One region of the Pseudomonas paraeruginosa genome, then DNA from elsewhere that is predicted to be linked to it. Evidence: predicted binding sites of a transcription regulator. Region 1 holds the regulator's gene; the other holds the start of a gene.
The links. Region 1 encodes sigma-54, which starts transcription at its own class of promoters, with help from an activator protein. Its sites were predicted from a motif close to ANTGGCATNNANNTTGCTNT; they were not measured.

Region 1 (11,767 bases):
GATACCGTTGATGATCACGTTGCGGACCTTCCAGCCGCCAGCCAGGTTGGTCATGGTGTAGGACACCGGATAGACGGTGCCCTTGCTGTCGCGGATCTCCATGTTGACGCTGGCGCGCTCGTCGCTGGGCTTGGCCGAACTGGGCAGGACACGGATGTCCTGGTTGTCGTACTCGAGCAGGGCGTTGCCGTAGAACTGCATCAGACTGTTCTTGAACACTTCCTCGAAGCGCTTGATCTGCTCCGGCGAGGCCTGCCGCGAGTACTTCACGGTCATCACGCTCTTGGCGATGCCCTCGGCGTCGACCACCGGCCCGAGGATGCGGTCGAGGGTGGCGTAGAGCTTTTGCGGATCTGCCTTGTAGGCGGCCTTGTTGGCCTTGATGTCGGAAAGCAGCTCGTCGACCGTGCCCTGCACGACCTGTTGCGGGGTCGACGCGGCCACGGAAAGCAGCGGGAAAGCCGCCAGGAGCACCAGCAGGCCACGACGCAGGAGAGTCAGCATGGAAGAGAACCTCACTTTTTGGCTTCGTCTTTGTTAACCGAGTTCAGCAGGAACTTGCCGATCAGGTCTTCCAGCACCAGCGCCGACTGGGTGTCGTGGATGGTGCTGCCGTCCTTCAGGACGTCCTCATCGCCACCCACGCTGATGCCGATGTACTTCTCGCCCAGCAGGCCGGCGGTGAGGATCGACGCGGTGGAGTCGACCGGCAGGTTGTTCACGTTCTGGTTGATTTCCATGGTCACGCGACCAGTGTAGCTGTCGCGGTCCAGGTCTACCGCGGTCACCTTGCCGATGGTCACGCCGGCCAGGGTCACCTTGCCACGCACGGTGACGCCGGCGATGTTGTCGAAGTAGGCATAGACCTTGTAGGTATCGCCAGCGTTGCCCACGCTCAGGCCGCTGACGCGCAGGGCCAGCAGCAACAGGGCCAGCAGGCCGGCCAGGAGGAACAGGCCGACACCGATTTCCAGGGTGCGGGTTTGCATTCAGAAATCTCCAAACATCAAAGCAGTCAGAATGAAGTCGAGCCCCAGCACCGCCAGGGAGGCATAGACCACGGTACGCGTCGTCGCGCGACTGATCCCTTCCGAGGTCGGTTCGCAGTCGTAGCCCTGGTAGACCGCGATCCAGGTCACCACGAAAGCGAACACGATACTTTTGATCACGCCGTTGAGCACATCCTCGGTGAACTGCACGCTGTTCTGCATGTTCGCCCAGAACGATCCCTCGTAGACTCCCAGCCAGTCGACCGCGACCATCGCCCCGCCCCAGATGCCGACCACGCTGAAGATCGCGGCGAGCAGCGGCATGGAAATGAAGCCGGCCCACAGGCGCGGCGCGACGATGTACTTGAGCGGGTCGACGCCGATCATTTCCAGGCTGGAAAGCTGCTCGGTGGCCTTCATGTTGCCGATTTCCGCGGTCAGCGCCGAACCGGCCCGGCCGGCGAACAGCAGACCGGTCACCACCGGGCCGAGTTCACGCAGCAGGGTCAGCGCCACCATCTGCCCGACGGCCTGCTCGGAGCCATAGGAAATCAGGATGTTGTAGCCCTGCAGGGCGAGCACCATGCCGATGAACAGCCCCGAGACGACGATGATCGCCAGGGACAGCACGCCCACTGAGTAGAGTTGCTTCACCAGCAGGTGCAGGCCGGCGCCCGGCGTGCGCCGACCGAGCAATGCATGGCCGAGGAACAGGGTCGAACGGCCGAGCGCGGCGACCACGTCGAGGCCGGCGCGACCGAACAGGCGCACGCGCTCGAGGGGAGAGACTCTACGCATCAGCGTTCTCCCAGCAGGTCGGCCCGGTAGTCGCGGGCCGGGTAATGGAACGGAACGGGGCCATCCGGGATTCCCTTGACGAACTGGCGGATACGGGGATCGTCGGTTTCCTTGAGCACGTCCGGGGTCCCGTGGCCAAGCACCCGGCCATCGCCGACGATGTAGATGTAGTCGGCGATGCTGGCGGTTTCGGCCAGGTCGTGGGAAACCACGATGCTGGTGATGCCCAGGGCATCGTTGAGCAGGCGGATCAGGCGCACCAGAACGCCCATGGCGATCGGGTCCTGACCCACGAAAGGCTCGTCGTATAGAAGGATCTGCGGGTCCAGCGCGATCGCCCGGGCCAGCGCGACGCGGCGCTTCATGCCGCCGGACAGCTCGTCGGGCATCAGCTCCACGGCGCCGCGCAGGCCGACGGCCTGGAGTTTCATCAGGACGATGTCGCGGATCATTTCCTCCGGCAGCTGGGTATGCACCCGCAGCGGAAACGCCACGTTCTCGAACACGTCGAGATCGGTGAACAGCGCGCCGCTCTGGAACAGCACGCCGAACTGCTTGCGCATGTCGAACAGGTCGCCGCGCGAGAGTTGCGGCAGGTTCTGACCGTTGACCCAGACTTCCCCTTTCGAGGGACGCAGCTGGGAGGCGATCAGCCGCAACAGCGTGGTCTTGCCGCAGCCGGACGGACCCATGATGCCGGTCACCTTGCCGCGCGGAATACGCACATCGATGTTGTCGAAAATCGCCCGCGATCCGCGCTTGAAGGTCAGGCCCTTCAACTCGACCGCGTAGGCACTATCGGTGCTCATCAGGACTCCTTGCGATGCGACCCGTCCATGCTAGACGCTCTGCCCCGTCGCAGAGGCACGCATCCGGGAGGGCCGAATGGGCGCGGACTATAGCACCGCGGCGGGTTGTCGCCCAAGGCCCGGTGCCGTGCCGTTCAGCTTGAATTCAGCTTGTTCGGAGCGATCTCCAAGCCTTTTAGGACATATCGCACACTTCAGGTTCAGCGCGGACAGAAAAAAATCACACCGTGGTCGAATATATCGACATTTGCGCAGTCATAGCGCGGAGGGCGGATAACCACGGCGTAACAGCGCGTTACAGCCGCCGCGCCATCGTTCGCGCGCCGCCGACCGGGTTCGCTGCACGGTTGGTGTAAGCCGGGCACGCTTTCCCGTTATAATCCCGCCTTTCATCCAGGCGCCACATTCGTTGAACATGAGCCAGAACCTCGATTTCATCCATTCCGCCCAGCGCACCATCGGCCTCGAGCGCGACGCGGTAGACAGCCTGCTGGCGCGGATTGGCGACGATTTCGTCAGGGCCTGCGAACTGCTGCTGGCCGGCAAGGGCCGGGTCGTCGTGGTCGGCATGGGCAAGTCCGGCCACATCGGCAAGAAGATCGCCGCGACCCTGGCCAGCACCGGCACCCCGTCCTTCTTCGTGCATCCGGCCGAAGCCAGCCATGGCGACATGGGCATGATCACCGAGGACGACGTGGTCCTCGCCCTGTCCAATTCGGGCTCCACCGCGGAAATCGTCACCCTGCTGCCGCTGATCAAGCGCCTGGGCATCACCCTGATCAGCATGACCGGCAACCCCGAATCGCCGCTGGCCAAGGCCGCGGAGGTCAACCTGGACGCCAGCGTCGGCCAGGAAGCCTGCCCGCTGAACCTGGCGCCGACCTCTTCCACCACCGTCTCCCTGGTGCTCGGCGACGCCCTGGCGATTGCCCTGCTCGAGGCCCGCGGCTTCACCGCCGAGGACTTCGCCTTTTCCCATCCGGGAGGTGCGCTGGGCCGGCGCCTGCTGCTGAAGGTGGAAAACGTCATGCACGTCGGCGAAGAACTGCCACAGGTATTGCTCGGCACTTCGCTGACCGGCGCGCTGATGGAGATGACCCGCAAGGGCCTGGGCATGACCGTGGTGCTCGACGAACACGGCAAGCTCGCCGGCATATTCACCGATGGCGACCTGCGCCGCGCGCTGGACCGGGGCGTCGACGTGCGCCAGGTCACCATCGACCAGGTGATGACCGTCCACGGCAAGACCGTCCGCGCCGAGATCCTCGCCGCGGAAGCCCTGAAGATCATGGAAGACAACAAGATCGGCGCACTGGTGGTGGTCGACGCGGACGACCGTCCGGTCGGAGCCCTGAACATGCACGACCTGTTGCGCGCAGGAGTGATGTAATGAGCGATACCCAATCGGCCATGGAACTCTCGGCCCGGGCCCGCCAGGTGCGCCTGGCGATTTTCGACGTCGATGGCGTGCTGACCGACGGCAAGCTGTATTTCCTCGTCGACGGCAGCGAGTTCAAGACCTTCAACACCCTCGACGGCCACGGCATCAAGATGCTGATCGCCTCCGGCGTGCGCACCGCCATCATCACCGGCCGCGACACCCCGGTGGTCGAGCGCCGCGCGCGCAACCTGGGCATCCAGCATCTCTACCAGGGCCGGGAAGACAAGCTCGCGGTGCTCGACGAACTGCTCGGCGAACTCGGGCTAGGCTATGAGCAGGTCGCCTACCTGGGCGACGACCTGCCCGACCTGCCGGTTATCCGCCGCGTCGGCCTCGGCATGGCGGTGGCCAGCGCCGACCCGTTCGTCCGCCAGCACGCCCACGGAGTCACCGCGACCCGCGGCGGGGAAGGCGCGGCCCGGGAGTTCTGCGAACTGATCATGCGCGCCCAGGGCACGCTCGAAGCCGCCCAGAGCGCCTACCTGTAGAGCCGACCATGCCGAAAACACTGCAACAGAAACTGCTGCTCGCCCTGATCGCCCTGCTGTTGATCGTCGCGGGCTATTACTGGAACGTCGGACTTGAACTGTTCAACGAACAGCCAGCCCGGCCCGGCCAGGACAACACCATCGACTACTACGCCGAGAACGCCCACAGCCTGCAATACCAGGAGAACGGCAGCCTCGACTACGAGATGACGGCGGTGAAGCTGGAACACCAGAAGGCCACCGACATCACCTTCGTCACCACCCCCGATCTGCTGCTGTTCCGCGGCAACGTGCAGCCCTGGCATATCCAGAGCGCCCGCGCCGAAGTCGGGCCGAAAGGCAAGGAAGTCGAACTGATCGACGACGTGCGCGTCGCGCGCACCGATGCCAAGGGCCAGCCAAGCATCCTCACCACCACCCGGCTGACCGTATTCCCCGACAAGAATTATGCACAGACCGAGCAAGCCGTTAAAATCGACGCGGCCAATGGAGTGACGACGGCTGTTGGAATGAAAGCGTATCTGAAAGACAGCCGGATGCACCTGCTGTCCAACGTAAGAGGTCAGCATGAGGTTCGTTAACACCCTCCCCCTTGTATTCGGTCTGACTGCCGTCCTCGGCAGTTCCCTGGCATGGGCCCTGCCCTCGGATCGCGAGCAACCGATCCGCGTCCAGGCCGACAGCGCCGAACTGGATGACAAGCAAGGCGTCGCGGTCTACCGCGGCGATGTCGTGGTGACCCAGGGCAGCACCAGGCTGACCGGTAACACCGTGACCCTGAAACGGGACAAGAACGGCGACGTCGAGGTGGTGACCTCGGTCGGCAGGCCCGCCTACTACGAGCAGAAGCCCGCGCCTGACAAGGACGTGACCAAGGCCTACGGCCTGACCATCCAGTACTTCGTCACGCAGAACCGGGTCGTGCTGATCGACCAGGCCAAGGTGATCCAGGAAGGCAACACCTTCGAAGGCGAGAAGATCGTCTACGACACCCAGCGCCAGATCGTCAACGCCGGCCGCGCCACCGGTTCCCAGGTGACCAGTCCGCGCCCGCGCATCGACATGGTCATCCAGCCGAAGAAAAAGGCCCAGTAATGGCAACGCTCAGAGCCCAGCACCTGGCCAAAAGCTATAAAGGCCGGCAAGTCGTCCGCGACGTCAGCATGTCCATCGATAGCGGGCAGATCGTCGGCCTCCTCGGCCCGAACGGTGCCGGCAAGACCACCTGCTTCTACATGATCGTCGGCCTGGTGCAGGCCGACCAGGGCGTGGTCCGCATCGACGAGCAGAACGTCACCCACCTGCCGATGCACGGGCGGGCGCGCGCCGGTATCGGCTACCTGCCGCAGGAGGCCTCGATCTTCCGCAAGCTGTCGGTGTCCGACAACATCATGGCGATCCTCGAGACCCGCAGCGACCTCGATCGCAACGGACGCAAGGACGCCCTGGAAGGCTTGCTGCAGGAGTTCCACATCCACCATATCCGCGACAACCTCGGCATGAGCCTGTCCGGCGGCGAGCGACGCCGGGTGGAAATCGCCCGGGCCCTGGCCAGCGCGCCGAAGTTCATCCTCCTCGACGAACCCTTCGCCGGCGTGGACCCGATATCGGTCGGCGACATCAAGCAGATCATCCATCACCTGAAGGCAAAGGGTATCGGCATCCTCATCACCGACCACAACGTCCGCGAGACCCTGGACATCTGCGAAACGGCGTATATCGTCAATGATGGGCAGTTGATCGCGGAAGGCGATGCCGAGAGCATCCTCGCCAACGACCTGGTCAAGGAAGTCTACCTGGGGCACGAGTTCCGCCTCTGAAGAAATCTCCTACCGTGCCCTCCGGCCCTGCCGGAGCGGTTTCGCACGTCCCCGGTTTTTACGGGTAGAGGTGTCGCCACGGGCGGATGATTTATTCGGAGCAACCCTAGGCAAAGTACGAAAATTCAGGCATATAATTTGCTTCCTGGCGGTGCCGCCACCTCGGCACCCGTAGTAGTGGATGGTGCCATCCGGTACCAGCGAATAAGGTACTAAGCCCTCAGCCATGAAACCATCGCTAGTCCTCAAGATGGGCCAGCAGCTGACGATGACGCCTCAGCTGCAACAGGCCATACGCCTCCTCCAGCTCTCCACCCTGGACCTCCAGCAGGAAATCCAGGAAGCGCTGGAATCCAATCCCATGCTCGAACGCCAGGAAGACGGCGACGATTTCGACGGCAGCGACCCGCTCGCCGATGGCGCCGAACAGGCAACCAGCGCGCCGCAGGAGAGCGCCCTCCAGGAAAGCACCACGCCCAGCGTAGAAAGCCTCGACGACGACCAGTGGAGCGAGCGCATCCCCAGCGAACTGCCGGTGGATACCGCCTGGGAGGACATCTACCAGACCAGCGCCAGCAGCCTGCCCAGCAGCGACGACGACGAATGGGACTTCACCGCGCGCACCAGCAGCGGCGAGAGCCTGCACAGCCACCTGCTCTGGCAGGTGAACCTGGCGCCGATGTCGGACACCGACCGCATGATCGCGGTGACCATCATCGACAGCATCAACAATGACGGCTATCTGGAGGAGTCCCTCGAGGAGATCCTCGCCGCCCTCGATCCGGAGCTGGACGTCGAGCTCGACGAAGTCGAAGTCGTGCTGCGCCGCATCCAGCAGTTGGAGCCCGCCGGCATCGGCGCCCGCAACCTGCGCGAGTGCCTGTTGCTGCAACTGCGCCAGCTGCCACCCGCCACGCCCTGGCTGGACGAAGCCCTGCGCCTGGTTTCCGACTACCTCGACCTGCTCGGCGGCCGCGACTACGGCCAGTTGATGCGGCGCATGAAGCTCAAGGAAGACGAGTTGCGCCTGGTCATCGAGTTGATCCAGTGCCTGCATCCACGGCCCGGCTCGCAGATCGAGTCGAGCGAGGCCGAATACATCGTCCCGGACGTCATCGTGCGCAAGGACAACGAGCGCTGGCTGGTGGAACTGAACCAGGAGGCGATGCCACGCCTGCGTGTCAACGCCACCTATGCCGGCATGGTCCGCCGTGCCGACAGCAGTGCCGACAATACCTTCATGCGCAACCAGTTGCAGGAAGCGCGCTGGTTCATCAAGAGCCTGCAGAGCCGCAACGAGACCCTGATGAAGGTGGCGACGCAGATCGTCGAACACCAGCGTGGCTTTCTCGACTACGGCGAGGAAGCCATGAAGCCGCTGGTCCTGCACGACATCGCCGAAGCGGTGGGCATGCACGAGTCGACCATTTCGCGGGTCACCACGCAGAAGTACATGCATACGCCGCGCGGTATTTTCGAGCTGAAATATTTCTTTTCAAGTCACGTCAGCACCGCCGAAGGCGGGGAATGCTCGTCCACCGCGATCCGCGCGATCATCAAGAAACTGGTGGCCGCGGAAAATGCGAAAAAGCCATTGAGCGACAGCAAGATCGCTGGTTTACTGGAGGCACAGGGCATTCAAGTGGCTCGCCGCACCGTCGCCAAGTACCGCGAATCCCTGGGCATAGCCCCTTCGAGCGAGCGCAAGCGACTGGTGTGACGTTGATCCACGCCAAGGTGTTCCGGAGGCAGGTTGCTAACCTGCCACTTACACACGGGCAACAAGGAGAACGCGGTATGCAAGTCAACATCAGTGGCCATCAACTGGATGTGACCGACGCCCTGCGCGACTATGTCGGCGAGAAACTGAGCCGTCTGGAGCGCCATTTCGACAAGATCACCAATGTGCAGGTGATCATGGAGGTCGAGAAACTGAAGCAGAAGATCGAAGCCACCCTGCGCGTCGCCGGTGGCGAGATCGTGGCCAATGCGGAACATGAGGACATGTACGCGGCCATCGACCTGCTGATCGACAAACTCGACCGTCAACTGATCAAACACAAAGAGAAGTACCTCGAACGGCAGCAAGGCGTAGGCGCCCGCTGATCTCCCCTCCCCTATGATCCGACTTGAGCAAATCCTGACCCCCGGCCGTTCCCTCGTGAACGTGCCGGGCGGCAGCAAGAAACGCGTCCTCGAACAAATCGCCAACCTGGTAGCCAGGGAGCTGCCGGAATTCGACGCCCAGGACATCTTCGAAAACCTGGTGGCCCGGGAAAAGCTCGGCTCCACTGGCTTCGGCAATGGCATCGCCATTCCACACTGCCGCCTGGCCGGCTGCCAGAGCCCGATCAGCGCCGTGCTGCATCTGGATGCCCCGGTGGACTTCGACGCGCTGGACGGCGCGCCGGTCGACCTGGTCTTCGTCCTCCTGGTACCGGAGGCCGCGACCGAAGAACACCTCGAACTGCTCCGGCAGATCGCCGCCATGCTCGACCGTGCCGACGTACGCGAGCGCCTGCGCAGCGCTCCCAGTGCCGAAGCGCTTTATCAGATCGTGGTAGACGTACAGAACGGGCAATGACATGCGCCTGATCATCGTCAGTGGCCGCTCGGGGTCGGGCAAGAGCACCGCCCTGAACGTCCTCGAAGACAACGGCTTCTATTGCATCGACAACCTGCCCGCCAGCCTGCTTCCCGACCTGGCGCAACGCGCGCTGCTGCACACCGAGCTGCTGCACCCGCAGGTCGCGGTATCGATCGACGCACGCAACCTGCCCAGCCAGTTGCAACGCTTCCCCGAGCTGCTGCAGGAAGTGCGCGACAACCATATCAACTGCGACGTGCTGTACCTCGACGCCGACGACGAAACGCTGCTCAAGCGTTTCTCGGAAACCCGTCGACGCCATCCCCTGACCACCGATACCCGTTCGCTGGCCGAAGCCATCGGCGACGAGAGCCAGCTGCTCGGACCGATCGCCGACCTCGCCGACCTAAAGCTGGACACCACCAGCCTCAACCTCTACCAGCTGCGCGACACCATCAAGCTGCGCCTGCTGAACAAGCCGGAGCCGGGAACAGCGTTCCTCGTCGAGTCCTTCGGCTTCAAGCGCGGCATGCCGGTCGACGCCGACCTGGTGTTCGACGTGCGCTGCCTGCCGAACCCCTACTGGAAGCCCGAGCTGCGCGACCATTCGGGGCTGGAGCCGGAAGTCAGGGAGTACCTGGCCGCCCAGCCGGACGTCGAGGAGATGTACCAGGATATCGTCGGCTACCTGAACAAATGGCTGCCGCGCTTCGCCGCCAGTAACCGCTCATATGTGACAGTTGCGATCGGCTGTACCGGCGGCCACCATCGCTCGGTCTACCTCGCCGAACGGATTGGCGCTGCACTCAGGGAATCCCTGAAGAACGTGCAGATCCGCCACCGCGATCTCAACAGCTAGCCCATAACAAGAAGGACAGACTCCCCACGATGCCCGCCCTCGAGATCACCATCATCAACAAGCTCGGCCTGCATGCCCGCGCCGCGGCCAAGTTCGTCGGCGTCGCGGGACGCTATCCCTGCCAGGTCCGCGTCGGCCGCCAGGCGGACAGCTGTGTCGACGGCAAGAGCATCATGGCCGTGATGATGCTGGCCGCCGGCAAGGGCACCAGCCTGCACCTGCATACCGAGGGCGAGCAGGAGGACGAAGCGCTGAACGCACTGGTCGAACTGATCAACAACCGCTTCGACGAAGGCGAATAGCCTCTCTTCCGCCACTGAAGAAAAAAGCCGCCAACTGGCGGCTTTTTCGTTTCTTCCCTTCCGCTCGGCAACTAGCCCAGCGCGGTATCCAGCACCATCATCAGGCAGAAACCGAACACCAGGCCCAGCGTGGCCTCGGCGGCATGCCCCTGGCGATGGGACTCGGGAATGATCTCGTGGGTGACCACGAAGAGCATTGCCCCCGCCGCCGCCGCAAGGCCCCAGGGCAGGAGCAGCGCGGAGAGACCGACGAGCCAGGCGCAGAGCACGGCGAACAGCGGCTCGACCAGGCCAGACGCGGCGCCGACCAGCATCGCCTTGAACCGCGACATGCCGACCCCGGCCAGCACCAGCGCCACCACCAGCCCTTCCGGCACGTCCTGCAGGGCGATGCCCAGGGCCAGGCCGTTGGCCTCGTCCAGGCCGGCCCCGGCCGAGACGCCAACCGCCATGCCTTCAGGGATGTTGTGCAGGACGATCGCCGTGACGAACAGCAGGATGCGCGGAGGGATCCCGCCGGACAGGGGCGCGCCCTCGCGGCCGGGATGCACGTCCGGCATCAGCCGACCGAGGACGAACAGCCCCATGACGCCCAGGGCCAGGCCGAAGCTGACCAGGAAACCGGCGCCGAACCTGGAGTAGCCGAGGTCGCCGGCCGCGGAAAGCGCCGGCATGATCAGCGAAAAGGCCGTCGCCGACAGCATCACCCCGGCGCCGAATCCCAGCAGCGCATCCGACAGGCGCGCCGGCATGGTCCTTACCACCAGCACCGGCATCGCCCCGAGAGCGGTACCGAAGGCGCACAGCAGGCCGCCCTTCAGCGCCAGCACGACGGGTGCCGGGAGGTTGAGTTCGGCCAGCAACAGCGCGTGGCGACCGAGCAGATAGCCGCCACCGATGAATATCAGCAGGCCAAGCAGGTTGCGCAGGGGCCGGGCATGGCCCTCGGCGATGCTATGCAGCAAGGCTTTCATCGCACCTCCGCGACACGGGCCACACCAGGGCAGCGCCGCAGCCGCGCCCGCCCTCCTTCACGGACATCAGCGGGCCAGAGCCTGCGCATAGCGACGCGCGACCTCTCGCCAGTCGATCACGTTGTAGAACGCGCCGATGTATTCCGGGCGGCGGTTCTGGTACTTCAGGTAATAGGCATGTTCCCAGACATCCAGGCCGAGGATCGGCGTGTTGCCGTTCATCAGCGGGCTGTCCTGGTTACCGCTGCTTTCCACCAGCAGCCTGCCCTGCGGGGTCACGCTGAGCCAGGCCCAGCCGCTGCCGAAGCGGGTCAGCGCGGCCTTGGTGAAGGCCTCCCTGAACGCTTCGAAGCCGCCGAGTTCCTGGTCGATGGCCCGCGCCAGATCTCCCTCCGGATGGCCACCACCCTCGGGCGACATCACCGTCCAGAACAGCGAATGGTTGGCATGCCCGCCACCGTTGTTGATTACCGCCGTGCGCAGGTTCTCCGGCAGCCCGGCCAGTTGCAGCAGCAGGCTTTCCACCGGCTGCCCGGCGTAGGGCGTGCCTTCCAGCGCGGCGTTCAGGTTGTTCACGTAGGTCTGGTGGTGCTTGCTGTGGTGAATCTCCATGGTCAGCGCATCGATGTGCGGTTCCAGGGCATCGTAGGCATAGGGCAAGGGTGGCAAGGCATGCGGCATGGAAACTCTCCGTCAGTGA
Region 2 (11,767 bases), 770 kb from region 1:
CGGGACGCCGCGAGCGCCCGGGGCGCCCGTCGTAAAGCCCTCGTCAGCCGAACAGCATAGCCCGGGGCGGGCTCATGAGCGGTTCGGCGGCGAGCGCAGCAGGCTCATTGCCATTATTACCAGCAGACCGACCCCGAGCAGAAGTACCGCCCACAGGCCGATCTTCTTCCAGTCGGTTCCCGCCTCCGGTACGGCTACCGGCGCAGCGACCTCCAGCGCGGCGGCCAGGCTGGCGCTACCCAGGGTGCCACGCTTGCTCTCGGTGTAGCCGGGAATCAGCACGCCGAGCGGCAGCGCGGCCGACTGCGCGGCGGCCTTGCCGTACGCCAGGCGGTACGGAGGACTGCCGCGCACCAGGAATACCAGTTCACTGGCCGGCAGGCCGACGCTCAGGCCCGGTGCCGCCGCACCAAGGCCGGTGCCGCGCGGATCCACGCGCAGACGCAGTTCGCGCACCGGCCAGCCCGGCAGCTCCAGCTCGTTTTCCTGCACGCTCCGACCATCGATCGGCAGACGGTACAGAACGCCACGTGCAAGAGAGTTCCAGGCAATCTCCCGGCGTGACGATGCCTTCTCCGCGTGCCCCCGGCCGGACAGCTCCACCGGCGCGATGGTATGGGCCTGCGCCTGCTCCAGGGACACCCGCACCCGCTGCACCGGCAGCGCCAGCGGCAATTGCCAGCGGTACTCGCCGTCCTTCTCCTGGCGCCCGGGCAGCGGCTCGGACCAGAGCATCGGGGCTGGCTCGGTGGTCCGGGTGCTGCCGTGCACGCGCGCGCTCCTGAGCTCCACCGCGGTCGCGTCGGCGGGCCACAAAAGACGCAGGTAGCGGGCCTGCCGAGCGGGCAGCCGGACCTCGCTGACGTCGATGCGCTCGCCATTGAAGGTCAGCCGGGCGATCTGCCCGTCGCCCCAGGCTTGCCAGCGCTCGAGATCGTCGCTGGCTTCCACGGAGAAGCGCTGGAAGCCCTCCTCCGGGCTGTTCCAGTCCAGTTGCAGGCGCTCCAGGGGAAACTTCACCGCACTCGCGTCGACCAGCCAGCCGCGCAGGGTCTCGCCTGCCGGCTCCGTGCTGGCCGGCAGCACTTCGACGATGGTGCCGCTGGTATTGCGCTGCACCCGCAGATTCGGTTGCGCCGCATCGCTGGCCGATGAGCCGCGCAAGGGGAACAGGCGTACCTCGGCCTGGTGCGGCGTGCTGGCCTGTCGCTCGCTGCCGGCCACCAGGGCGTAGGGCAGGGCCGCTCCCTCGCCGTCGAAGACGCGCAGGTCGCGCAGGTCGGCGTGGGCCGCCGACAACTGCACGCTCATCGGCACGCTCAGGCGGTACCAGGGACCCTCGCCTTGCAGGGCCAGCGGCACCAGGTGGCTGAAGTCCTCCGGCGCTTCCTTCGCCGAAGACGGTCCGGCAAGCCAGGCGCCCAGCAGGAACAGGCTGGCGGTTCGATACAGGATGGAGCGCGTCATGGCTGCTCGGCCTCCGCTGCAACCTCGGCGCGACGCGGAGGCAAGGGTGAGAAATAGCCGACGATCAGCAGCAGGACGCCGACGCCGATGAAGGAAATGATCCGCTCCAGGCTGCCGCTGTTGCCCAGCTCGACGAAGAACAGCTTGATCACCACCACGCCGACCAGCGCCGCGCCGACCATCCACAGGTCGCGCCGGCCGAGACGGGTACCGGCGATGGTCAGGCCCAGGGCGCAGAGCGTCCAGACCAGCGACAGCCCCGCCTGCACCAGCATCGACGCGGCCAGCGCGTCGGCCTGGAACGGCACGTCGCCCAGGTGGTGCGCGGCGCGGCACACCGCCAGGGTCAGCAGGGCGAACAGCGAGGCGCCGGCCAGCGCCTGGCGCCCCAGGCGCACGCTGGCATTGCCGTCGACGAGCGGGGCCAGACTGGCGTCGCTCCAGCGGTAGAGGGCGAACAGCACGATCAGCAGCCCCAGCTCCAGCGGGTTGGCCAGCGGCAGGTAAGGCAGCGGCTCGGCGGCACCGTCGCTGAACAGGTTGGCGCTCCAGAACCAGCCGAACAGCAACAGCGCCACCGGCGCAGCGGCGAGCAGCCGATACTCCCGCGGGAAGTCGCGCAGCGGCCAGGGCAGGCTCCGCCCGCCGGCCACCAGCAGCAGGTAGGCGCTCGGCACCAGCGCCCAGCCCAGCCAACGCCAGGCGTTGTACTGTTCGGCGAGCAGGGCGAACAGGTAGCGCAGCTCCAGCGCCAGCACCCCGAGCAACAGCCAGCAGCCGAGCACGTGGGCGGCGCCCAGCGCGCGCCTCGGCAACAGCGGGGCGAGACGTCGCAGCGACAGCAGGTGCGTGGCGAACAGCAGCGGCCAGGCCAGCCAGCCGAATTCACCGAACGGCTGGTAATCGAAGCGCCAGACGCTCGCCAGGGCCAACAGCGCCACCGGGACCAGCGCCAGGCATAGCAGGGCCAGCTCGCGCCAGCGCTCGCGCAGCGCCAGCAGCATCCACGACGCCACTGTCGCCGAGGCCAGCAGCAGCAGCGCATGCTCGCGCAGGCCAGCAGGCACGAAGCGGGTGGTCTCGCACAGCGCGGTCAGCGTCCACCAGCCCGCGCCCCAGAGCAGCAGCAGGTGCGACAGCTCGGCCAGGCCGATGGTACCGATCCCCAGCGCCCGCTCGTGCTCGCCGGCGCGGCGCAGCCGCCAGGCGCCGACCAGCGCCGCCAGGGCCAGCACTGCCGGCGTCCAGAACCCGGAATGAGCCAGGGGCCGCAGGCCGTCTCCGCTCAGCGAGCCGAGCAGCGACGGCCCGGCGAGGAGAAATGCCAGGCCTCCTACCACCTGCAAGGCGAGGCCGAAGTAGAAACTCAGGCGCTGGCGCAGCACCAGGCTCAGCCAGATGATCAGCAGCCCGCTACCGGCCCATACCGCGCTGGCGCTGCGCCAGGGCAGGACGAACAGCACCGCCAGGTTGACGAACGCCAGGCCGGCCAGCAGCACCAGGCTCAGGCCCATGAGCAGCCGACTGTCGTCCCTCACCAGCGGGTCGCGCGCCGCCAGCAGCATGCCGCCGATCAGCGCCAGGCCGATCAGCGAGGCGGTCATCAAGCCGCGCCAGCCCGAGTCGAATACCCCACCCTGGCCATCGCCGCCCTGCAAATGCAGGAGGAATAGCGCACCGCCCAGCAATTGCACGGCGAAGGCGCAGAACAGGAAGGTGCGCGAGCCCAGGCGCAGGCCGGCGAACAAGCTCGCCAGGCCGGCCACGGCCCAGGCGATGGCGGTGTCGTCGACGGCCAGGCAGAGCGGTGCGACCAGATAGAGGAAGGCCAGGCCGGCGGCCGCCAGCAACGGCTGGCAGGCAGGCTCCCAGTCGGCCAGCGCTTTCGCCGGCGCGCGACGCAGTTGCCAGAAGCTGAACAGCGCCGCCGCGCCGAGCATCAGCGCGCCCAGCGGCGAGCCCTCCAGCAGCGTCGTCTCGCCCGGTCGCAAGCCATTCAGGTAGGCCAGCGCCGCACCGCCCTGCAGCAGCAGGGCGAAGATCCGTGCCAGGCGGCGGCGCTGGAGCAGGCCGAGCCAGTAGATGCCGGCGCCTTCGACGGCCCAGGCAGCCGAGGTCCAGCGCGCGTCCAGGCCGAGCGGAATGGCCAGGGTACCGAAGACCACCCCCAGCGCCAGGCACACCTCCACCAGCAGGCTGGTACGTGCGGCAGACGCATGCCCCCGCAGCACACGCGCCAGCACCAGGTAGAACAGGCCCAACGCCAGGGCGCTGAAAGCCATGCCGAATCCGATGTGGCCGATCACCGCGCATTGCAGGCCGAACCCCACCAGCGGCGGGCCGAACAGTACCGTGGCATCGATGTAGTCGGCCTGTCGCGCCGACCAGCGCAGCAGTTCGCCGCGCTCCTCGGGCGCCTGGGCGGCTTCCAGCAGCTTGCGCCGGGCGAAGAGCAGGCCGATGCCGACGTACATCAGGAAGAACAGCAGCAGGAACGGCTCGGTGCTGGCGAACAGCCCTGGCGTGTAGGAACGCAGGCCCCAGGCGAAGCCGATGCCGAAAGTGCCGACGAAGCCGACCAGGTTGAGCAGGCGCCAGGCGCGGAACCAGGCGATGGCGAATATCCCGGCGTTGAGCAGGGCGAAGTAGCTGAACAGCGCCACATGGTTGCCGCTGCCGGTGGAGGTCAGGATCGGCGCGGCGAAGCCGCCGAGCGCCGCCACCACCGCCAGGCCCATGGCGTTCTGCAGCACGGCGAGGAACGCCGAGCAGATCGTCACCACCACCAGCAGGACCAGCGCCGCGCCGGGCGAGATCAGCGGATGCAGGCGCATCGCGGCGAAGATCGTCAGGTACAGCACCGCGATACCGGTGCCTTGCAGGAGCAGGCCGTAGGCGGCGCGCCGCTCGCGCAGCCACCAGCCGACGCCGAGCAGCGCCAGCGCCGCCAGGGCCACCCCGGCGTAGCGGTATTCCACCGGCACCACCACCCGTTCCGAGGCATAGCGCAGGAGAAAGGCCAGGCCGATGAACAGCAGCACCACGCCGATGCGCAATACCGTATTGCCGCCGAACAGCCAGCCCTTGGCCGCGGCGAAGCCACGTTCGACCAGCGAGGGTTCGCGTGGAACCGCTGTTGGGGCGCGGCGGGGCGCCGGCTGGTCCTCAGGCTGGAACGCCGGCTGTCTCTCGACGGGCTGGACGGGTTCCAGGGGACCAGGCGGAGGCGGCGCAGCCTCGACGGCCGGCAGCTCGATCTCCCAGTCCAGCGGCGGCGCAACCTCGGCGGGAGGCGCGGGAGGCGTGTCTGCGAGCGGCTGGTCGATGCCGGCGGCCGGCGCGGAAACGCTTTCCGGAACGTCCTGCGCCTGGCGCTCCACGCGCAGCAGGCGCTCGTGGATGACCTCGGTGCCGCGCTCGAAGCGTTCGGCGAACTCGCTCATCTGCTTGCGCAGGCGCTCGTTCTGTTGCGCCAGGTTCTGCAGCGAGAAAGCCTGTCCCAGGGCCAGGCCGGAAAGGCCGCCGAGGATGGCGCCGACCAGCGAATCCCCGGCGAAGCCGCCGAGGATCAGGCCTACCAGCATGAAAATCCATTGCATGCGTCGAATCCTTGATCAATTAGGTACCACGATCCACTGATACCTGGCCTGGCCATCCTGCCAGGCCGGAACCCGCGCCGGGAGTATACAGCCCGCATTCCCGACATTCGACGCATTCCGACGCCCGCCCCGTGGCGAGCTACCTCTTCCTGGCGATGAACTGGACCACACAGGCCGCGCCGGTGTGGAAACGACCCTCGACCACCTCGCGCTCGATCTCCCGCGCCAGCAGCACCTCGCAATTCGGCAGCTCCGCCTCCAGCGCCGCGCGGCTCACCAGCATGTCGACATCCGCCGGGCCGCCGGTGCCGCGACCGAGCTGCTCCGGCCGATAGGCCTCCAGCAGGAAGATACCGCCCGGCCGCAGCGCACGTTCCAGCAGGCGGTTGAGTCTGCCGCGCAACCGACCGGGCAGGTGCGCGAAGATCGACACCACCGCGCCGAACGCCGCTGCCGGCGGTTCGTAGTCCGCCAGGTCGACCACCAGGGTGTCGATCGACACGCCTTTCGCCTCGGCCAGCCGGCGCGCCTTGGCCAGGCCGACGGCGGAACCGTCCACGCCAAGCACCTCCAGGCCCAGCGAAGCGAGGAACACCGCGTTGCGCCCCTCGCCCTCGGCGACGCTCAGCACCGGCCCGGCCAGCCGCTGCGCATGCTCTTTCAGGAAAGCGTTGGGTTCGGTTCCGTAGACATACTCTTCGGCGGCATAGCGTTCGTCCCACATGAGGTTCACCTCGTCTGTATTTCGTCACGGCCCAGGTGCCGAAACGCTAGTCTTCCACTTCAAGTCGACTTGAGGTCAAGGGCATGCGGCAACTGGACATAGGCGAGGTCGCGCGGCGTTCCGGGGTACCGGCCTCGACCCTGCGTTACTACGAGGAAAGGGGGCTGATCGCCTCCAGCGGCCGCCACGGCCTGCGCCGGCGCTTCGATGCAGGTGTACTGGAGCGCCTGGCGCTGATCGGGCTGGGCCGCGCCGCGGGGTTGTCGCTGGACGAGATCGCCGGCATGAGCGCAGCCGACGGTACGTTGCGGATCGACCGCGAGACGCTGGCGGCCAAGGCCGACGAACTGGACCGGACGATCCGCCGCCTCACCGCCATGCGCGACGGCCTGCGGCATGCCGCGGGCTGCCCGGCACGCGAGCACATGGCCTGTCCGACGTTCCGCCGCCTGCTGCGGGCGGCTGCCGCGGGAACCATCAAGCCACGCCGGAAAGTCCCCGGCGCATAGCAAAACGGCCGGCAGGCCGGGCACCCCTGCCCCGCCTGCCGGCCGCGAGGCGCGCCGTTGCGGCGCGCCGGTACGGCAACGGTTTAGACCTTGCTGCGCTCGTAGCGCTTGCGATCGTTCTCGTTGAGCAGTTTCTTGCGCAGGCGGATCGACTTCGGCGTCACTTCCACCAGCTCGTCTTCATCGATGAACTCCAGGGCCTGCTCGAGGGTGAACTTCAGCGCCGGGGTCAGCTGGATGGTCTCGTCCTTGCCGGAAGCGCGCATGTTGTCGAGCTTCTTGGCCTTGGTCGGGTTGATCACCAGGTCGTTGTCGCGGCTGTGGATGCCGGCCAGCTGGCCTTCGTAGACTTCGTCGCCCGGGGAGAGGAACAGCTTGCCGCGGTCCTGCAGGGTTTCCAGGGAGTAGGTCAGCGCGGTACCGGTAGCCATGGAGACCAGCACGCCGTTCTGGCGGTGGGCGACGTCGCCGGCCTTGACCGGACCGTAGTGGTCGAAGGTCGAGGTCAGGATGCCGGTGCCCGAGGTCATGGTCAGGAAGGCGTTGCGGAAACCGATCAGGCCACGGGCCGGGATCACGTATTCCAGGCGCAGGCGACCCTTGCCGTCGGGGATCATGTTGGTCATGTCGCCCTTGCGCAGGCCCATCTGTTCCATCACCGGGCCCTGGTGCTGCTCCTCGATGTCGATGGAGACGTTCTCGTAGGGTTCCTGCTTCACGCCGTCCTTCTCGATGATCACCACTTCCGGGCGGCCCACGGCCAGCTCGAAGCCTTCGCGGCGCATGGTCTCGATCAGAACCGACAGGTGCAGCTCGCCGCGGCCGGAAACCTTGAACTTCTCCGGGCTGTCGCCCTGCTCGACGCGCAGCGCCACGTTGTGCAGCAGTTCCTTCTCCAGGCGCTCCTTGATGTTGCGGCTGGTGACGAACTTGCCTTCGCGGCCGGCGAACGGCGAGTCGTTGACCTGGAAGGTCATGCTCACGGTCGGCTGGTCGACGGTCAGCGGCGGCAGCGCCTCGACGTTCTGCGGGTCGCACAGGGTGTCGGAGATGAACAGCTCCTCCATGCCGCTGACGCAGACGATGTCGCCGGCTTCCGCCTCGGCCACCTCGACGCGCTGCAGGCCATGGTGGCCCATGATCTTCAGGATGCGGCCGTTGCGCTTGCTGCCGTCGTCGCTGATCGCTACCACCGGGGTGTTGGACTTGACCTTGCCGCGGGTGATGCGACCGATACCGATCACGCCGAGGAAGCTGTTGTAGTCCAGCTGCGAGATCTGCATCTGGAACGAACCCTCGGTGTCCACCACCGGTGCCGGGACGTGGTCGATGATCGCCTGGAACAGCGCGTCCATGTTGTCGTCCATCTTCTCGTGGTCGAGGCCGGCGATGCCGTTCAGGGCGCTGGCGTAGACGATCGGGAAGTCGAGTTGCTCGTCGGTGGCGCCGAGGTTGTCGAACAGGTCGAAGATCTGGTCGATGACCCAGTCCGGACGCGCGCCCGGACGGTCGATCTTGTTCACCACCACGATCGGACGCAGGCCGGCCTTGAACGCCTTCTGGGTCACGAAGCGGGTCTGCGGCATGGGGCCGTCCTGGGCGTCGACCACCAGCAGCACGGAGTCGACCATCGACATCACGCGCTCCACCTCGCCGCCGAAGTCGGCGTGGCCGGGGGTATCGACGATGTTGATGTTGTAGCCGTTCCACTTGATCGCGGTGTTCTTCGCCAGGATGGTGATGCCACGCTCTTTTTCCTGGTCGTTGGAGTCCATCACCCGCTCGCTTTCCGCTTCCTTGCGGTCGAGGGTGCCGGACAGCTTCAGCAGCTTGTCCACCAGGGTGGTCTTGCCATGGTCGACGTGGGCGATGATGGCGATGTTGCGCAGATTTTCGATCACAAGTCTTGTCTCGTTTGACGCCCGAAGCGCGGCTTCGCGGCGGTGGTGGGGGTCGGACAGGGCGGCGTCCGACACGACATGCTTCTTCAATTAAGGGGCGGGCAGCGGGCGGACGCTGCCCCGGTCCGGCCGGCGCGCCGAAGGGCGGGCATCGGCCTAGGCGGCGGACGTGTCGGGAGGACGGTGGCGGATGCTGCCGCCGAACAAGCCCGGCTGCTTAAGCCGGACGATAAACACGCACATTGATGTGCCCTCGTTGAGCAGGTGATGGGCATGCAGGCGGCTCATCACCCCTTTGTCGCAATACAGGAGGTACTGGCGGTTCGCGTCCAGTTCCTTGAAGCGGCTGTTGATCGCGTAGAACGGCAGCGCCTGGACTTCGACGCCTTCCAGCGCCAGGGGTTCGTCTTCCTGGGCGTCAGGATGGCGGATGTCGATGACAATCTGACCGGGCAGCACCTCGGCCACCTCTTCCACCGAAAGGTCCTGGCCGAGTTCGTCGATGACCCGGTCGACGGTGCGCTGGGTGGCGCGCTCCAGGGCGCGTTCGAGCACCGCCATGTCGAACTTCGATTCCTCGTGCTCGACGCGGTAGGGCTTGGCCTGGGTGGTCGGGTTCACCGAGATCACCCCGCAGTATTCCGGCATGTGTCGGGCGAACTCGGCGGTGCCGATCTGCCGGGCGGTGTCGATGATGTCCTGCTTGTGGCTGACGATCAGCGGACGCAACACCAGGGTATCGGTGACCCGGTCGATCACCGAGAGATTCGGCAGGGTCTGGCTGGACACCTGGGAGATCGCCTCGCCGGTCACCAGCGCGTCCAGCCCCAGGCGCTCGGCCACGCGGCTGGCGGCGCGCAGCATCATGCGCTTGAGGGTCACGCCCATGTAGCTGTCGTCGACCTTGGTGAGGATCTCGCCGACCACTTCCTCGAACGGCACGCTGACGAACAGCACGCGCTGCGAGCGGCCGTATTTCTCCCACAGGTAGTGGGCGACTTCCATCACCCCGAGTTCGTGGGCGCGGCCGCCGAGGTTGAAGAACACGAAGTGGCTGATCATCCCGCGGCGCATCATCTGGTAGGCCGCCACGGTCGAGTCGAAGCCGCCGGACATCAGCACCAGCACCTGCTCCAGCGCGCCCAGCGGATAGCCGCCCAGGCCCGGATGCTGGCGATGGATGACGAACAGGCGGTCGAGGCGGATTTCCATCCGCACCTCGACTTCCGGCTGCTTCAGGTCGATCCCGGCGGCCCCGCATTCGCGGCGCAGGCCGCTGCCGACGTAGCGCTCCACCTCCATCGAGGTGAACGCGTGCTTGCCGGCGCGCTTGCAGCGCACGGCGAACATCTTGCCGGCCAGCTGGTCGCCGAAGTGCACCTTGCACTTGGCGAGGATGTCGTCGAAATCGCCCAGCGGATACTCGTGGACCTCGAGGAAATGACCGATGCCCGGGGTGCAGGTCAGGCGCTCGATCATCTCGCGCCGGACCCTGGCGTCGAGCACGGCGGTCTCCACTTCGAGATTGTCCCACTCGCCCTCGACCTTCAGTTCCGGATCCAGGTCGCGCAGCACCGCGCGGATGTTCTTCGCCAGTTGCCGGATGAAGCGCTTGCGCACCGGCCGGCTCTTGATGGTGATTTCCTGGAAGGTCTTGACGATGAGTTTCATGCGGGGGACGCGAACGCGCGGGGCGACGGAAAAAAAGGGGCGAAATTATATCCGAAATTGCTCATGTATTGAGCAGAAATATGCGTAGTTATTTTCAGTGCACCAAAATGGAATGATGCACCAACATGGAGCACCATAACGGTGCAGGCGAAACCCGCAGAGCCGTGCAAAAGCAGGTCCGACCCCGCCAACCATGAGGCCCTGCCCGTTTCCGTGCACTGGCACGCAACTTGCTCACTTGTGAGGCAGGTTGCCCTGGCGGAGTATTCCGGCCGGCATCACCCGATACTGGGGCACAGAAAAAAGCTCCCAGCTCTAATCCCTCCTGGAGGACAGCATGTCGTACAAGTCGCACCAACTGATCAAAGACCATGACGTGAAGTGGGTAGACCTGCGCTTCACCGATACCAAGGGCAAGCAGCAACACGTCACCATGCCGGCTCGCGACGCGCTGGACGATGAGTTCTTCGAAGCCGGCAAGATGTTCGACGGCTCCTCCATCGCCGGCTGGAAAGGCATCGAAGCCTCCGACATGATCCTGATGCCGGACGACAGCACCGCCGTCCTCGATCCGTTCACCGAAGAACCGACCCTGATCCTGGTCTGCGACATCATCGAGCCGAGCACCATGCAAGGCTACGAGCGCGACCCGCGCAACATCGCCAAGCGCGCCGAGGAGTACCTGAAGTCCACCGGCATCGGCGACACCGTGTTCGTCGGCCCGGAACCGGAGTTCTTCATCTTCGACGAAGTGAAGTTCAAGTCCGACATCTCCGGCTCGATGTTCAAGATCTTCTCCGAGCAGGCTTCCTGGAACACCGACGCCGACATCGAGTCCGGCAACAAGGGCCATCGCCCGGGCGTGAAGGGCGGCTACTTCCCGGTACCGCCGGTCGACCACGACCATGAAATCCGCACCGCCATGTGCAACGCCCTGGAAGAAATGGGCCTGGTGGTCGAAGTCCACCACCACGAAGTGGCTACCGCCGGCCAGAACGAGATCGGCGTGAAGTTCAACACCCTGGTCGCCAAGGCCGACGAAGTGCAGACCCTGAAGTACTGCGTGCATAACGTCGCCGACGCCTACGGCAAGACCGTGACCTTCATGCCGAAGCCGCTGTACGGCGACAACGGCTCGGGCATGCACGTGCACATGTCGATCTCCAAGGACGGCAAGAACACCTTCGCCGGCGAAGGCTATGCCGGCCTGTCCGAGACAGCCCTGTACTTCATCGGCGGCATCATCAAGCACGGCAAGGCCCTGAACGGCTTCACCAACCCCTCGACCAACTCCTACAAGCGCCTGGTCCCGGGCTTCGAAGCCCCGGTGATGCTGGCCTACTCGGCGCGCAACCGCTCCGCCTCGATCCGCATCCCGTACGTCTCCAGCCCGAAGGCCCGCCGTATCGAAGCGCGCTTCCCGGACCCGGCAGCCAACCCCTACCTGGCCTTCGCCGCGCTGCTGATGGCCGGCCTGGACGGCATCCAGAACAAGATCCACCCCGGCGATGCCGCCGACAAGAACCTGTACGACCTGCCGCCGGAAGAGGCGAAGGAAATCCCGCAGGTTTGCGGCAGCCTGAAAGAGGCGCTGGAAGAGCTCGACAAGGGCCGCGCGTTCCTGACCAAGGGCGGCGTGTTCACCGACGAGTTCATCGATGCCTATATCGAGCTGAAGAGCGAAGAAGAGATCAAGGTGCGCACCTTCGTGCACCCGCTGGAATACGACCTGTACTACAGCGTCTGACCCACCGTTTCCTATAACAACGAGTCACCCTCTTGAGGCCTCCTTCGGGAGGCCTTTTTTATGGGCCACCGCATTTAGACTTGCCGCGTTCCCCGCCCCGAGGACGAGGACCGTCCATGCGTCACTCGCTCTGGCTCCTGCTCGCCGCC

Region 2: glnA (glutamate--ammonia ligase) is a predicted target of sigma-54. The motif match lies at 10,089-10,108, and genes of this name have one in related genera.

Annotation. Positions count from the first base shown of each region.
Region 1 covers NZ_CP020560.1:4,833,447-4,845,213, forward strand. The annotation lists gene B7D75_RS22910 (MlaC/ttg2D family ABC transporter substrate-binding protein) at 1-504, opposite strand, end outside; gene mlaD (outer membrane lipid asymmetry maintenance protein MlaD) at 516-989, opposite strand; gene mlaE (lipid asymmetry maintenance ABC transporter permease subunit MlaE) at 990-1,787, opposite strand; gene B7D75_RS22925 (ATP-binding cassette domain-containing protein) at 1,787-2,596, opposite strand; gene kdsD (arabinose-5-phosphate isomerase KdsD) at 3,006-3,986, shown strand; gene B7D75_RS22935 (KdsC family phosphatase) at 3,986-4,525, shown strand; gene lptC (LPS export ABC transporter periplasmic protein LptC) at 4,534-5,106, shown strand; gene lptA (lipopolysaccharide transport periplasmic protein LptA) at 5,093-5,620, shown strand; gene lptB (LPS export ABC transporter ATP-binding protein) at 5,620-6,345, shown strand; gene B7D75_RS22955 (RNA polymerase factor sigma-54) at 6,572-8,065, shown strand; gene hpf (ribosome hibernation-promoting factor, HPF/YfiA family) at 8,143-8,451, shown strand; gene ptsN (PTS IIA-like nitrogen regulatory protein PtsN) at 8,465-8,929, shown strand; gene rapZ (RNase adapter RapZ) at 8,931-9,791, shown strand; gene B7D75_RS22975 (HPr family phosphocarrier protein) at 9,821-10,093, shown strand; gene B7D75_RS22980 (ZIP family metal transporter) at 10,165-11,067, opposite strand; gene B7D75_RS22985 (superoxide dismutase) at 11,134-11,748, opposite strand; gene B7D75_RS22990 (hypothetical protein) at 11,761-11,767, opposite strand, start outside.
Region 2 covers NZ_CP020560.1:5,598,924-5,610,690, forward strand. The annotation lists gene B7D75_RS26485 (DUF3999 domain-containing protein) at 73-1,467, opposite strand; gene B7D75_RS26490 (DUF2339 domain-containing protein) at 1,464-5,066, opposite strand; gene B7D75_RS26495 (SAM-dependent methyltransferase) at 5,206-5,790, opposite strand; gene B7D75_RS26500 (helix-turn-helix domain-containing protein) at 5,874-6,299, shown strand; gene typA (translational GTPase TypA) at 6,383-8,200, opposite strand; partial or broken gene thiI (tRNA uracil 4-sulfurtransferase ThiI) at 8,418-9,871, opposite strand; gene glnA (glutamate--ammonia ligase) at 10,209-11,618, shown strand; gene B7D75_RS29970 (hypothetical protein) at 11,735-11,767, shown strand, end outside.